DNA from 2 places in the Nitratireductor mangrovi genome. Region 1 is predicted to be linked to the other one. Evidence: predicted binding sites of a transcription regulator. Region 1 holds the regulator's gene; the other holds the start of a gene.
The links. Region 1 encodes LexA, which represses DNA repair genes until DNA is damaged. Its sites were predicted from a motif close to TGTTCNNNNTGTGTTCNG; they were not measured.
Positions count from the first base shown of each region.

Region 2: the regulator LexA is predicted to act here: its motif matches at 1,715-1,732, upstream of FQ775_RS22840 (DNA recombination protein RmuC).

Region 1 is NZ_CP042301.2:1,418,924-1,426,211, forward strand. It holds gene gltX (glutamate--tRNA ligase) at 1-475, opposite strand, end outside; gene FQ775_RS06975 (ComEC/Rec2 family competence protein) at 456-2,939, shown strand; gene lexA (transcriptional repressor LexA) at 2,961-3,665, opposite strand; gene FQ775_RS06985 (molybdopterin molybdotransferase MoeA) at 3,772-4,977, opposite strand; gene moaC (cyclic pyranopterin monophosphate synthase MoaC) at 4,974-5,468, opposite strand; gene trpC (indole-3-glycerol phosphate synthase TrpC) at 5,476-6,294, opposite strand; gene trpD (anthranilate phosphoribosyltransferase) at 6,300-7,288, opposite strand, start outside.
Region 2 is NZ_CP042301.2:4,648,522-4,655,809, forward strand. It holds gene recR (recombination mediator RecR) at 1-330, opposite strand, end outside; gene FQ775_RS22840 (DNA recombination protein RmuC) at 437-1,681, opposite strand; gene def (peptide deformylase) at 1,784-2,314, shown strand; gene fmt (methionyl-tRNA formyltransferase) at 2,404-3,339, shown strand; gene FQ775_RS22855 (GNAT family N-acetyltransferase) at 3,336-3,839, shown strand; gene truA (tRNA pseudouridine(38-40) synthase TruA) at 3,845-4,594, shown strand; gene FQ775_RS22865 (Lrp/AsnC family transcriptional regulator) at 4,599-5,159, opposite strand; gene FQ775_RS22870 (MFS transporter) at 5,208-6,413, shown strand; gene FQ775_RS22875 (transporter) at 6,374-6,967, opposite strand; gene dapE (succinyl-diaminopimelate desuccinylase) at 6,967-7,288, opposite strand, start outside.

The sequences.
Region 1 (7,288 bases):
CGCGATCGGCCACGACGGTTTCGCCCTCGCGCGGCGCCTTGATGCGCACGACTGGCTTGACACCTGCCGGAGCGTCCGAGGGGTCGCGATCGCGCCAGCGCCCGTCATAGCGCGGCGGGCGCCCTTCAGCACGGGCCGTTTCGCGCATTTCCTCCAGTTCGGCCTGGCTGGCATAGCAATGATAGGCCTCGCCACGGCGCACCAGCTCCTCGGCGATTTCGCGGTGGCGGCCGATCCGGCCGGCCTGCGATACCGGCTCGCCATCCCATTGCAGCCCGAGCCATGCCAGGCCGTCGAGGATCGCCGCGGTCGCCGCATCGGTCGAGCGTTCGCGGTCGGTGTCCTCGATGCGCAGCAGCATCTTGCCGCCGGTGTGCCGCGCGTAGAGCCAGTTGAACAACGCCGTGCGTGCGCCGCCAATGTGCAAATAGCCGGTTGGCGAGGGCGCAAAGCGCGTGACGACGGTCTTGCTCATGAGAATGTCCAGGAATTCGCTGCGCCGAACGTTACCGGAGGTGCGTACGGGTGATTTTGGCTGGCGTTCATGTAGCATAGGTGGCTCGGGGTGCAAGAAGGGGTGTTGCGGGAGGCGGGCAGGGATGGTCCTCGCCAGCGACAGTCGCAGCCGGATCGGCGTTGAAGCCGGCGACGCGCCGCAAGCCGGGTTGCCGGTGCGCGCCGATGGCATGCCCCTGCGGTCGCAGAGAACGCTTGCCGTCCGGCTCTCAGCCTGGCCGGCGCACGTTGCGGCGGGCATCCCCGCGGCTCTGGAACTGGAACAAGCGCGCGGGACACCGTTCCTGCTGCTGCCGGTCTGCCTCGGGGCAGGCGCGGCAACCTATTTTGCCCTCCCGGTGGAACCGGGCTGGCCCTTTGTCTCCGGGCTGATGCTCGCCGTCGTCGCGCTACGCCAGGCTTTGGCTGCGAAACGCCATCTGGCATTCCTCTGTACGGCGCTCCTCGTCGTCTGCCTCGGGCTGGCGGCTGGCAAGATCGAGGCCTGGCGCGCCGGCACCGCGATGCTCGGCTCCTCCGTGTCGACGGTGCTGACCGGCCGCGTCGTTGCGGTCGAACACCAGGCGAGCGGGCGCACGCGGCTCACGGTCGACGTCGAGGCGACGCGGCGCCCACTCCTGCGCTACGCGCCCGACCGTATCCGTGCATCAGCGCGAAACGATCCCGGCGTGGCGGCCGGCGACAGGATCGAAGGCGTCGTCAGGCTGTTCCCGCCATCGGGGCCGGTGCGCCCCCATGGCTACGATTTCGCTTTCGAAAGTTATATGGCCGGGATCGGCGCGACCGGCTTTTTCCTCGGCGATCCGCGGCGCATCGAGGCGGCGCCGGACAGCAATGTTCGCCGCCACTGGGCGGCCCGGGTTGCCAATATGCGCGAGGCCATCGCGGCGCGCATCCGCCGCCATCTCGACGGCGCGGCCGGCGAGGTCGCGGCCGCCCTCATTGCGGGTGTCCGCGCCGGCATTCCGGAAGAGACCAACGAGGCGTTGCGCAAGGCGGGCTTGGCCCACGTGCTGTCGATCTCGGGACTGCACATGGCGCTGGTTGCGGGGACGGTGATGCTGGCGCTGAGGGCGCTGTTTGCCGCGTTGCCGGGGTTTTCCTCGCGACATCCGGTAAAGAAATACGCCGCCGCTGCGGCCCTGGTCGCCGCCAGCTACTACCTCCTGGTATCGGGAGCGGCAGTCGCGGCGCAACGCAGCTTCATCATGATCGCCGTGATGCTGGTCGCGCTGCTCTTCGACCGGGGGGCGATCACCATGCGCAACCTGGCAATCGCAGCGATGATCATCATCGCGATCGCCCCGCACGAGGTGGTTGGTCCCTCCTTCCAGATGTCGTTCGCGGCCACCGCGGCACTGATTGCCGCTTACGCCGCCTGGGCCGAGCGGGCGGCGGCCGCGCCCCGGCGCGACTGGTCGCCCGAAGCCGGCCTCGTCCGCCGGCTTGCAAGCCGCGCGGCCTATTACACCACCGGACTGGCAATGACGTCCCTGATTGCCGGTGGCGCCACGACGCTCTTTGCTGTCTGGCATTTTCACCGGGCGGCGCCGCTGGGGCTGATCGCCAACCTTGCCGCGATGCCGGTCGTTTCGCTGATCGTCATGCCGTTCGCAGTGATCGCGGGCGTGCTGATGCCCCTGGGCCTCGAAGGGCCGGCATTGCGGGTGATGGGGCAGGGGATATCGGCCATGGTGGCGATAGCCGACTGGGTCGCCGAACGCACGCCGTTCGACGCAGTTGGAGCGATCTCACCGGCTGCTCTGCTGTGGCTGACGGCCGCCCTGATCGTGGCCACCGTTGCCACGACGCGGCTGCGCTTGATCGCAGTCCCATTGGCCGTCGCCGGACTGGCGGCGATGCTGGCGGGCCGGCATCCTGATCTGCTTGTTTCTGAGGATGGCAAGCTGCTGGCCCTGGCGCGGTCGGATGGCGGGTTGGCGGTCAGCAGGTCGCGACCCAACGGCTTCACGGTCGGCATCTGGCAGAAGGCGCTGGCGTCGGAGCGGCTGGTGAAGCCCGAAACCTCCAAGGATGCCGAAGCATCCTCGCTGTTGGGAGCCGCAGATGGTTCTGGCGACGCTTTCATCTGCGCGGACGACACCTGCATCGCGCGCCATGCCGGCGGGGCCGTCATCGTTCAGTCCGCCACTGCCGAGACCGCTGCGCCGTTCTGCGCGATAGCCGCAATCATCATTATCGAGGATGCGACGGCAAAAGATCCGTGCGGCGACAGCAAGGTGCTGGTGGTGACGGCACGCGACCTGGCGCGGCGCGGCAGCTTGGCCGTCCACTTCGACGCCGGTACGAACCAAGCGAGCGCGGAATTCGCCATTTCGGAGCCGTTTCGCCCATGGCACGACCACCGGCGCTTCTCACGCGAGGCGCGCGGCCTGCCGCCCTACCGAAGGGGCGAGGACTGACGAGCGACGGCAGCCAGCGGGTCAGTAGCGGCGGATGAGACCGACGAGCCGGCCCTGAACCTTGACCCGGTCGGGCCCGAAGATGCGGGTTTCGTAGGCCGGGTTGGCAGCCTCGAGCGCGATCGAGGCGCCCTTGCGGCGGAAGCGCTTCAACGTTGCCTCCTCATCGTCGACCAGGGCGACGACGATGTCGCCGGGATTGGCGGTGCCGATGCTGCGGATGATGACCGTATCGCCGTCGAGAATGCCGGCTTCGATCATCGAATCGCCCTTGACCTCGAGCGCGAAATGCTCGCCGCCGGAAAGCATTTCCGGCGGCACGGCGACCGAATGGGTCTGATGCTGGATGGCGTCGATCGGCACGCCGGCGGCGATGCGCCCCATGACCGGCACCGAGACCGAGGCCGCGTCGTCGTCATTGCCCGACGGCGGCGGGGCCGCGGGTTTCGGCTTGCCACCCTCGATCACGCTTGGCGAGAACTTGCGCGGCGCGCCAAGTCCCGGCGCGATGGAATCGGGAAGCCGTATCACTTCGAGCGCCCTGGCGCGGTTGGGCAACCGGCGAATGAATCCGCGCTCCTCCAGAGCGGTGATCAGCCGGTGAATGCCGGACTTGGAGGCAAGGTCGAGCGCCTCCTTCATCTCGTCGAAGGAGGGCGGAATGCCGGTCTCCTTCAGACGCTCATGAATGAAGAGCAGGAGTTCGTGTTGCTTCCGCGTCAGCATTCGGGCCCCCAAGGGAATCGTTCATAAACAAAACCAGAACAAACACTATCTGTTCCAGTCTTGTTCCGCAACCATTTAAATTTTAGTGAATGCGTTTACGCTTTGTTCAGCGTAACATCAGCAACGCGGAGGGCGCGCCGGCCTGAGCCGCCGGCGCGTGCGGCGGGCGGACGATCAGGGCGTTGGCGTCGGCCAGCACCCTGAGCATAGAGGAATCCTGGATCGGCGAGGGCCGCGCCACGAGCCGGCCGCCTTCCCTCACCGCGATGGCGCGCAGATAGTCCTGCCTGAGATCGTTGGCGGGAAGATCGGCGCCGATAAAACCGGGGACCGGTCCGTCGGGCGCCGGGCGGCCTGCGAGCCGGGCAATCAGCGGTTTGAGGAAGACGTGCGAGCAGACGAGGCTTGCGACCGGGTTGCCGGGCAGGCCGAGCACGTGGCGACCGCCGAGCATGCCCGCCATCAGCGGCTTGCCGGGCCGCATGGCGATCTTCCAGAAATCGATCGCCGCGCCATGCGCCCTTAGCGCCTGCTGGACAAGGTCGTGGTCGCCCACCGAGGCGCCGCCTATGGTGACGATGATGTCGGCGTCGGCATCGACGGCGCGGGCAAGGGCGGCCTCGATCGCCTCGTCGCGGTCGGCGGCAATGCCGAGGTCGAGCACGCGGGCGCCGGCCTCCCGCGCGATCGCGGCCACGCCATACATGTTGGAAGCGACGATCTGGCCGGGGCCGACTTCGCTGCCGGGCGGAACCAGTTCGTTGCCAGTGGCGAGGATCGCCACAAGCGGCCGCGAGACGACGTCGAGTCGGGCATGATTGGCGGCCGCGGCCAGCGATAGCGCGGCGGCGTCAAGGACGCGGCCGGCCTCGAGCAGGCTCTCGCCGGCCTCGAAGTCGAGCCCCTTGCGGCGGATGTTTTTCCCGCGGACGACTGTTTCGGTAACCTCGACCGTGTGTCCGTTGATCGGGCGCGTGTTTTCCTGGATCAGTACCGTGTCGGAACCCTCCGGCACGACGCCGCCAGTGAAGATGCGCACAGCTTCGCCAGGTCCGACCACCCTGTCAAACGGCAGCCCGGCGGGTGCCTGGCCGATCACCGTCAGCATGACCGGCACTGTCTCGACGTCGGCGGCGCGGATGGCGTAGCCGTCCATTGCCGAGGCGGGGAAGGGAGGCTGCGTGCGCAGGGCCATCAAGGGGGCAGCGAGCACCCGGCCGGCACATTCGGCGATCGCCAACGTCTCGGCGGGTCGCCGGCTGGCGCCCGAAAGAAGCCGTTCCAGCGCGATCTCAACCGGAAGCAGGCTCATCGACCGTCGTCCGGAACGCGCCAGTCGCCTGATTTGCCGCCGGTCTTTTCGATGAGGCGGACGCCTGTGATGGCCATGCCGCGGTCGATCGCCTTGGCCATGTCATAGATCGTCAGGCAGGCGACGGCGACCGCGGTCAGCGCCTCCATCTCGACGCCGGTGCGGCCCTTGAGTTTCGCCATGGCGCGGACGCGCAGTCCGGGCAAAGCCTCGTCCGGCTCGATGTCGACGGAGACCTTGCTCAGGAGCAGAGCGTGGCAGAGCGGGATCAGTTCGTGGGTCTTCTTGGCGGCCATGATGCCGGCAAGCCGCGCCGTGCCGAGCACGTCGCCTTTCCTGGCGTCGCCGGCGAGGATCGTCCGCAGCGTGGCCGCATCCATCGTCACCGCGCCTTCGGCGACGGCGACGCGTTCGGTCTCGGCCTTGTCGCCGACATCGACCATATGCGCTTCGCCGCTGGCGCCGATATGGGTGAGGCGGGCCTTGGTCATCGATGCCTCAGCCCGCGCTGCGCACCGGCTCGGATGCGCCGCCGATCAGCGATCGCGTCGCCGCCGCGACGTCATCCTGGCGCATCAGGCTTTCGCCGACCAGGAACGCATTGATGCCGCTCGCGGCAAGCCGCCGGCAGTCGGCATGGGTGAAAATGCCGCTTTCGCCGACCAGGGTGCGGTCGTCGGGCACCAGCCGCGCAAGCCGCTCGGATGTGGCGAGGCTCACCTCGAATGTCCTGAGGTCGCGGTTGTTGATGCCGATCAGCGGCGAGGCAAGCTTGAGCGCGCGCTCGGTCTCGGCTTCGTCGTGGACCTCGACCAGCACGTCCATCCCGAGTTCGCCGGCGCTTTCTTCCAGCGCGCTGGCTTCCTCGTCGGAAACGCTCGCCATGATGACCAGGATGGCGTCAGCACCCCAGGCGCGCGCTTCGTGGACCTGATAGGGCTCGAACATGAAATCCTTGCGCAGCGCGGGCAGGGAGGTTGCGCCGCGTGCCGCGGTCAGGAACTCCGGCGTGCCCTGAAAGGACGGGGTGTCGGTCAGCACCGAGAGGCAGGCCGCGCCACCAGCTTCGTACGCGCGGGCGAGCGCCGGCGGGTCGAAATCGGCGCGGATCAGCCCGCGCGACGGGCTCGCCTTCTTGATCTCGGCGATGAGGCCGAAGCCGCCCCCGGCGCGCTGTTTCTCAAGTGCAGCGCGAAAGCCGCGCGGCGGCTCGACATTGGCGATCCGCGCCTTGAGTTCGGCCAGCGGGCGCTCGGCCTTGGCGCGGGCAATCTCCTCGCGCTTGTAGGTCTCGATCTTCTTCAGGATGTCAGCCATGGCGGCTACCCGTCGCCTCGGTTCGAAACGGCGACGAGCCGTTCGAGGGTCTGGCGCGCCTTGCCTGCGTCGATCGTCTCGGCAGCGAGCGCGACGCCGTCCTTGAGTGTCGCGGCCTTGCCGGCGACGACAAAGGCAGCGCCCGCATTCATCAGGACGATGTCGCGATAGGGCGTCTTCTCGCCGTCGAGAACCAGCTTCAGCGCCATGGCGTTGTGCTCGGCGTCGCCGCCCTTGAGATCGGCGAAGGCAACGCGCGGCAGCCCGACATCCTCCGGCTTCACCTTGAAGGTGGTGATCGCGCCATACTCGAGGGCGGCGACCTCGGTCTCGCCGGCGGTGGTGATCTCGTCGAGGCCGTCGCCGTGAACAACCCAGGCAGCCTCGGCCCCGAGCGTCTTCAGCACCTCGGCGACCGGCACCACCCATTCGGGCGCGAAGACCCCGACCATCTGGCGCTTGACGCTGGCGGGATTCGACAGCGGCCCCAAGAGGTTGAAGACCGTGCGGGTGCCAAGCTCGACCCGGGCCGGGCCGACATGTTTCATGGCCGAATGATGCCTGGGCGCGAACATGAAACCGAGCCCCGCCTCGCGAATGCAGGCGGCGATCGCTTCCGGCCCGATCTCGATGTCGACGCCGAGGGCGGCCAGCGTATCGGCCGCTCCGGAGCGCGAGGAAAGCGCGCGGTTGCCATGCTTGGCAACCGGCACGCCGGCGCCGGCGACCACGAAGGCCGCGCAAGTGGAGATGTTGTAGGAGCCGGACGCATCGCCGCCGGTGCCGACAATGTCGATCGCGTCCGCCGGTGCGGCGACCGGCAGCATCTTGGCCCGCATGGTCGCGACCGCGCCGGAAATCTCGGCCACCGTCTCGCCGCGCACCCGCATGGCCATGAGGAATCCGCCGATCTGGGCCGGCGTCGCCTCGCCGGACATGACCACCTCGAAGGCCGCGCGCGCCTCCTCGAAAGAGAGCGGCGTCCCGGTCGCGA
Region 2 (7,288 bases), 1.6 Mb from region 1:
CAGAACGTGATAGCGCGCATTCATGGCCCCGGCGCGTTCCAGCGCCCAGAGATCGGCAACGTCCTCGACCACGATGATGGTGGCGCCGTCGCGGCGCGGGTCGGTGCAGACCGTGCAGGGATCGCAGGTGTCGACGTTGCCGCAGTTCGAGCAGATGCGCACCGCGTCGACCGCTTCTGCCATCGCCGCCGCGAGCGGCGAGAGCAGCTGTTCCTTCTTCTTGATCAGTTGCAGCGCCGCCCGTCGCGCCGAGCGCGGCCCGAGGCCCGGCACCTTGGCAAGCAGCTGGATCAGGCGTTCGATCTCTGGGCCGGCGATTCGTTTCGACATGGCGAATGTCTAAGGCCAATCGGTCGCGGATTGAAGCGGCGACCGCATCCGTTCTGGCCAAAAGCGACACCGGCGCCGCGCGTCGGACTGGCGGCCGGTGTCACGGTCAGTCGTCGCCCTCGACGACCCGCAGCCTTAGCGACCCGGACTTGGTTTCCGCGACCTGGCTGACCCCGCGACTTTCTCCTTCGCCCTCGACGGTGCCCAATTCCAGCGCCTCGATCTTCTGGCCGCGCTTGGTGACCTTTTCCGTCGAGGTCAGGATCATGTCGATATCGCGGTTCGCCTGCGAGAAATGCGCCTGCAATTTGCGCACCCGGTCGTCGAGCCGGCCGACATCCTCCATCAGCCGCACCACCTCGCCCTGAATGAGGTGCGCTTGCTCGCGCATGCGGGCATCCTTGAGCACCGCCTGGATTACCTGGATCGACAGCATCAGGAGCGACGGCGACACGATGACGATGCGGGCGCGATGGGCGCGCTGCACAAGCGCCTCGAAATTCTCGTGGATCTCGGCGAAGATCGATTCCGACGGCACGAACATGAACGCCGTGTCCTGCGTCTCGCCCTGAATGAAATAGCGGTCAGCGATGGCCTTGATATGCACGTCGATGTCGCGCCGGAAGGCCTGTGTCGCCTGCTTCTCGGCATCGGGACTTTCGGCGTCGGCGGCGGCGCGGATGGCGTTCCACGATTCCAGTGGAAACTTGGCGTCGATCACCAGCGACGGCGCATCGTTCGGCATCCTGACCAGGCAGTCGGGACGGTTGCCGTTGGAAAGCGTGGCCTGGAACTCGTAGGCGCTCGACGGCAATCCGTCGGCGATGATCGCTTCCATGCGCGACTGGCCGAAGGCACCGCGGGTCTGCTTGTTGGCGAGAATCTGCTGCAGTTGCACCACCTGGCCGGCAAGCGACTGGATGTTGCCTTGTGCCGTGTCGATGACCGCGAGCCGCTCCTGCAGCTTCGAGAGGCTTTCGTGGGTGGCTCGGGCCTGCTCGCTCATCGACTGGCCCAGACGCCCGGTCATGGAGTCGAGCCGGTCCGAAATCGCCTTGTTGAGCTCGCCCTGACGCGCCCCGAAGACGTCGGCAATGGTCGCCATGCGGCCCTGCATCTCGGACTGCGCACGGGTGATCTCGGCCATGCGCGCTTCCGCCGCGCGGGCATGTTCAGCGGCTTCGGCCGCAGCCAGGGTGCGGGCTCGCGCACTGCGCCACAAGGCAATCGCCAGTCCTGCCAGAAGCAGGACGAGAACAGCCGCGCCGCCTACAAGCGCATGGCCGACAGTGATCGTCGAGTTGCCCAGCTGGGCGAGCGGGGCCGAAAAGATTGGCAGAAGCTGATCCATCACTCGACCCTAGCCGATTCGGTACCGGGTCAGAAGATCAAAACAGGAACAGGATGAATCGCGACAGTTGACGCCCTACAAGCCACCGACTACCTGAATGCCATGTCGCTCAAGCCGCTCATCCTTTTGCCCGACCCCGTCCTGCGCCAGGTCTCCAAGCCCGTGGAGCGCGTCGACGGGGGTGTGAGGAAGCTTGCCGACGACATGCTGGAGACCATGTATGACGCGCCGGGCATCGGACTTGCCGCGATCCAGGTCGGTGAACCGTTGCGCATGCTTGTGATCGATGTCTCCAAGGAGGAAGAGCCGCGCGAGCCGCGCATCTTCATCAACCCCGAGATCGTTGCCTCCGCCGATGAGCGCTCGACCTATGAGGAGGGCTGCCTCTCGATTCCCGACTATTACGCCGAGGTCGAGAGGCCGGCTGCGGTGACGGTCGACTACGTCGACATCGACGGCGAGAGAAGGCAGATCGAGGCCGAGGGCCTGCTCGCGACCTGCCTGCAGCACGAGATCGATCATCTGAACGGCGTGCTCTTCATCGACTACCTGTCGCGGCTGAAGCGCGACATGGTGGTGAAGAGGTTTCGCAAGCTGGCCCGCGAGCGCCCGTCCGGCCGTATGGTCGGATAGAAACTTGACGTCAGGCTCCTAAAGCCGTTTGAAGCGTGCGGCGCGCCGATTGTGCGGGCGCCATCTCTGGATAGGCCGGACGGGTACGCATGACTTTTCGCCTCATTTTCATGGGGACGCCGGACTTTTCCGTGCCGACGCTCAGGGCTGTCGCGGCTGCCGGGCATGAGATCGCGGCCGTCTATACCCAGCCGCCGCGCGCTGCCGGGCGGCGCGGGCTCGAATTGACGAAGTCGCCGGTGCATCGCGCCGCCGAGGAATTGGGCGTTGAAGTCCGTACCCCGGACACGTTGCGCGACAAGGACGAACAGCGGGCATTTGTCGATCTGGGCGCGGATGTCGCCGTCGTCGTCGCTTACGGCCAGATTCTGCCGCGCGCCATCCTCGACGGTACGCGGCTCGGCTGCTTCAATGGCCACGCCTCGGCCCTGCCGCGCTGGCGCGGCGCCGCGCCGATCCAGCGCGCGATCATGGCCGGCGCCAGCGAAACCGCGATGATGGTGATGAAGATGGAGGCCGGTCTCGACACCGGACCAGTGGCATTGCAACGGCGTGTGCCGATCGGTCCCGACATGACTGCTGGCGAACTGCATGATGTACTCGCAGCCGAGGGAGCCGAATTGATGGTGGCGGGGCTGGCGCAACTCGAAGCAGGCACGCTGACGCTAACGCCGCAGCCGGAGGAAGGCGTGACTTATGCGCGCAAGATCGACAAGACCGAGACCCGCATCGACTGGGCGCGTCCCGCCACCGAGGTGCACAACCATATTCGCGGGTTGTCGCCGTTGCCGGGCGCCTGGTGCGAAATGCCGATCGGCGGCAAGCATGAGCGCGTAAAGGTTCTCCGCTCGACGCTTGCGCAAGGGCACGGACTATCTGGTCAGGTACTCGATGCCGGCCTCAGGGTAGCCTGCGGCGAGGGTGCGGTGCGCCTGGTCGAACTGCAACGCGCCGGCGGCAAGCCGATGCCCGCGGAGGCGTTCCTGCGCGGCGTCGATGTCGGTGAGGGGGGCGAAATAACGTGAGCAAGATCACCGTCAGCCAGGCAGCCGATGCCGATCGCACCGCGATCTTCGCGCTCGAGCAGGCCGCGTTCGGTCGCCGCGACGAGGCCGAACTGGTCGAACGGATCGTCTGGGATGGTGACCGGGTCCTCGAACTGGTGGCCGAGCGGGACGGCGCGATCCTCGGACATGTTCTGTTTTCGCGACTTCACGTCGAAACGGAGAGAGCCCGGTTCGCCGCGGTCGCCCTGGCACCGATTGCCGTCTATCCGGATTTCCAGGGTGGCGGCATCGGTTCGGCGCTGATCGAGGAAGGGCACCGGCTGCTGCGCGAGGCAGGCGAGACACTCAGCGTGGTGCTTGGTGAACCCGGATACTACGGCCGCTTCGGCTACACGCATGAGCGCGCACGCGGTTTCGATAGCGACTATCAATGCGAAGCGCTGCAGGCGGTTGCATGGGACGACGAGGCGCCGCCGACGGGTCGGCTCGTCTATCCGCGCGCCTTCGCCGGCACCTGAGGCCTATGCCGCGCTACCGCATCGATATCGAATATGATGGCGCCGCCTATGCTGGCTGGCAGCGCCAGGCCGACCAGCCTTCCGTGCAGGGTGCGATCGAAAAGGCGATTGCCGGCTTCTGCGCTGAGGAGGTCAGCCTCCGCGGTGCCGGGCGAACCGACGCCGGCGTGCACGCCCTGGGCCAGGTCGCGCATTTCGACCTCGGCAAGGACTGGCCTGCCGATACGGTGCGCGACGCGACCAACGCGCACCTCGCCATGGCCGGCGAGACCGTGTCCATCCTTTCAGCCATGAGCGTGCCGGACGATTTCGACGCCCGCTTTTCGGCCATTGCGCGACATTACCGCTATCTGATCGTGAACCGCCGGGCGCCTCTGGCGCTTGATCGGGGCAAGGCGTGGCAGATCGCCAGGGCGCTCGACGCGGCGGCGATGCACGACGCCGGGCAACGCCTTGTTGGTCGCCACGACTTCACGACTTTCCGCTCGATCCACTGCCAGGCAAAAAGCCCGGAAAAGACACTCGACCGGCTCGACGTGACCCGTGATGGCGAGCGCATCGAGATCCGCGCCTCGGCGCGCTCCTTCCTGCACAATCAGGTGCGCTCCATGGTCGGCACGCTGAAACGGGTGGGCGAGGGTGCCTGGACGGCCGACGATGTAGAGGCGGCGCTCGAAGCGCGCGACCGCAAGGCGTGCGGTCCGGTGGCTCCACCCGGCGGGCTATGTCTCATGCAGGTCGATTACAGATACTGACCATTCACGGTGTCGCAGGCTCCTCCGGCACACCCCGGCCGAGTGCCGCGCGCGGTTTGGGCCAGTGTTCGGTCCGACCTGGCTGTACCGGCCGTTCCAGGTAGGTCGAAAGCACCACGTAGCTGCGTGTCCGCAACACGCCCGGCGTATCGTAGAGCCGCGCCAGAAGCCCTTCGAGCGCGTGCGGTCCTGCCGTCCGCACCTTCAAGAGCATGCAGGCGTCGCCGGCGACCGAATGGATTTCCTCGACTTCGGGATGCTGCGAAATGGCGATCAGTTCCGGCGTCTTGCCCCAGCCATGCGTATCGACATGAACGAAGGCCAGGAGCGGCTTGTCGACGGCCTCCGCGTCGATCTGCGCGGCGGTGTTGCGTATGGCGCCGGAACGGCGCAGGCGCTTGACACGCTCATGCACGGCAGGTGGCGAAAGTGCCACCCGGTCGCCGAGTTCCGAATAGCTGAGCGTCGCGTCCTCCACCAGCAGGCCTAAGATTTTTCGGTCGGTGGCATCGAGAGTCCGCCCCGCCTCCGGCTTTTGCCGAATGCCATCTGTTTTTACGTTCATTCTGCAAATTCCAGTTGTTGCTGAAGATTGTTCGGTCATGATGCCCTCATGTCGAAGATAGATCAAGCTTTCCTCCCTGCTGGTTCGGCGCCGCAAGCCATTCCCCGGAAGGCCTTCCTGTTGACCGCTTGCGTCGCCGTGGTTGGCAGCAACTCGCTGGCGCTCGGGCCGATCGCACCGGAGGTCGCAAGGGGATTTGGTGTTTCGGTCCCCGCCGTGATGACCGCGTCGGCGGGTTTCGGATTGGCGACAGCGGCGAGCGCGCTGTTCCTTCCGCGGCACATCGATCGCATCGGTTCGCATCGTGTGCTGCGCCATGCCCTCGCACTGCTCGCGTTGGCGCTTCTGCTGAGCGCTGCCGCGCCAACGGTCATGATGCTGGTCGTCGCGCAACTGCTCGCGGGCATTGCCGCCGGCGTAGCCCTGCCGGCCATCTACGCCACCGCCGCAGCGATCGCGCCGCGCGGCCGCGAAAGCGAAACCATTGGCGTGGTACTGACCGGCTGGACCCTGAGCATGGTCGCCGGCGTGTCGCTGTCGGCCGTCATCGCAGATGCTGTCCACTGGCGTGCCGTCTTCGCGGCGGTCGCGTTCCTGGCGCTGGCAGCCTTCGCGGCAATGGCGTTGTCGAGGAACGACGACGCGGGCTCGGGCACGGTGGCACCGCCGCCACTTCAGGCGCTGGCGATTCCGGGTGTCGCGCCGCTGCTGGTTGCGTGCTGCGCCTTCATGGCTGCCTTTTACGGGATCTACGGCTATCTCGGCGACCATCTGGTGATCGGCCTCGGCCACGCTGTCAGCGCCAATGGGCTGCTTGCCGTATCCTACGGTCTGGGTTTCGGCAGCGCCGCCTTCCTTGACCGCGTGATCGATCGAATGGGGCCGCGTCGAGCCATGCCGCTCGCCTATATGCTGGTTGGCGCGATCTATGTTGCAATGGCTGTCGCAGGCGGTTCTTACTGGGCCATCATCGGCATCGTCTTCTTCTGGGGACTGGTGAACCATTTCGGCCTCAACGTCCTGGTCATGCGGCTGGCTGCCATCGATCCGGCCCGACGCGGCACGATCATGGGGCTGAACAGCGCGGTGACCTATTTCGCCGTATTTCTAGGGACGACCGGCTTCGGACCTGTCTATGCGGATTGGGGTTTTGCGGCCGCCGCCATGCTTGCCGCGGGGCTGATGATCATTGCCGCGCTGGCGGCGCTTGTGCGTCAGCCGGCTGCCGGCACCTCGATGCCGAACAGCCCCTGAAGCGTAACGAGCACCGCGATCGACATCGCCAGCATGAGCGCAAAGACTCCGGTGGCGAGCGCGGCGCCGCGGTCGATGACCGCGTTGGTAAGCCGCCAGGTGAGTGCCAGCGACACCACGAAGACGGCGATCGAGAGCAGGGTCGCCGCGTCCTGCCAGCCGGGAAAGACCAGCCGGATGAGCGCCGGCGGCAGCATGATCCAGACCAGCAGCGCCGAGCCCCAATTGCCGGCGACCACGTAGGCGACGAAGCGGTCGCCGACGCCGAGCGGGCGCGACAGGAACGCGAAGGCGACCAGCGGCAGCACCCACGTGGCGATGTCGATCACGCCGAGCAGCGCAACCGTGGCGACGCGTCCGCCGGTGCCGTCTCCGACTTCGCTGGCGACGGTCGCCCAGCCGACCGTCAGGGCCGGAACGGCGATCAGGATGGCATAGAACGAGTTCCAGAAGCCGTCGGCCGAAAGGTCGAACATGCGGATCGCCTCGGGCTTGCCGTTCATCAACCGCCAGGCACCCACCAGATAGCTTTGAATTTCCTCCGCCGAGGGCATCAGGCGCCCTTCTCGAACCAGCGGGCCAGCAGGCGCTCATAGATGCGGGTCAGGCCTTCGAGATCGGCAAGCGCGACTCGCTCGTCGACCATGTGCATGGTCTGGCCGACCAGCCCGAACTCCACCACCGGGCAATAATCCTTGATGAAGCGCGCATCCGATGTGCCGCCGGAGGTCGAAAGCTCCGGCCGGCGGCCTGTCACGTCCTCCACCGCTTCCGACATCAGCTTGATGAGCCTGACGTCCCGCGTGAGGAAGACGTGGCTCGGGCGTTCGTTCCATTCGATCTCGAAGCGGACCGGCTCGCGGCGTCCGGGCCTG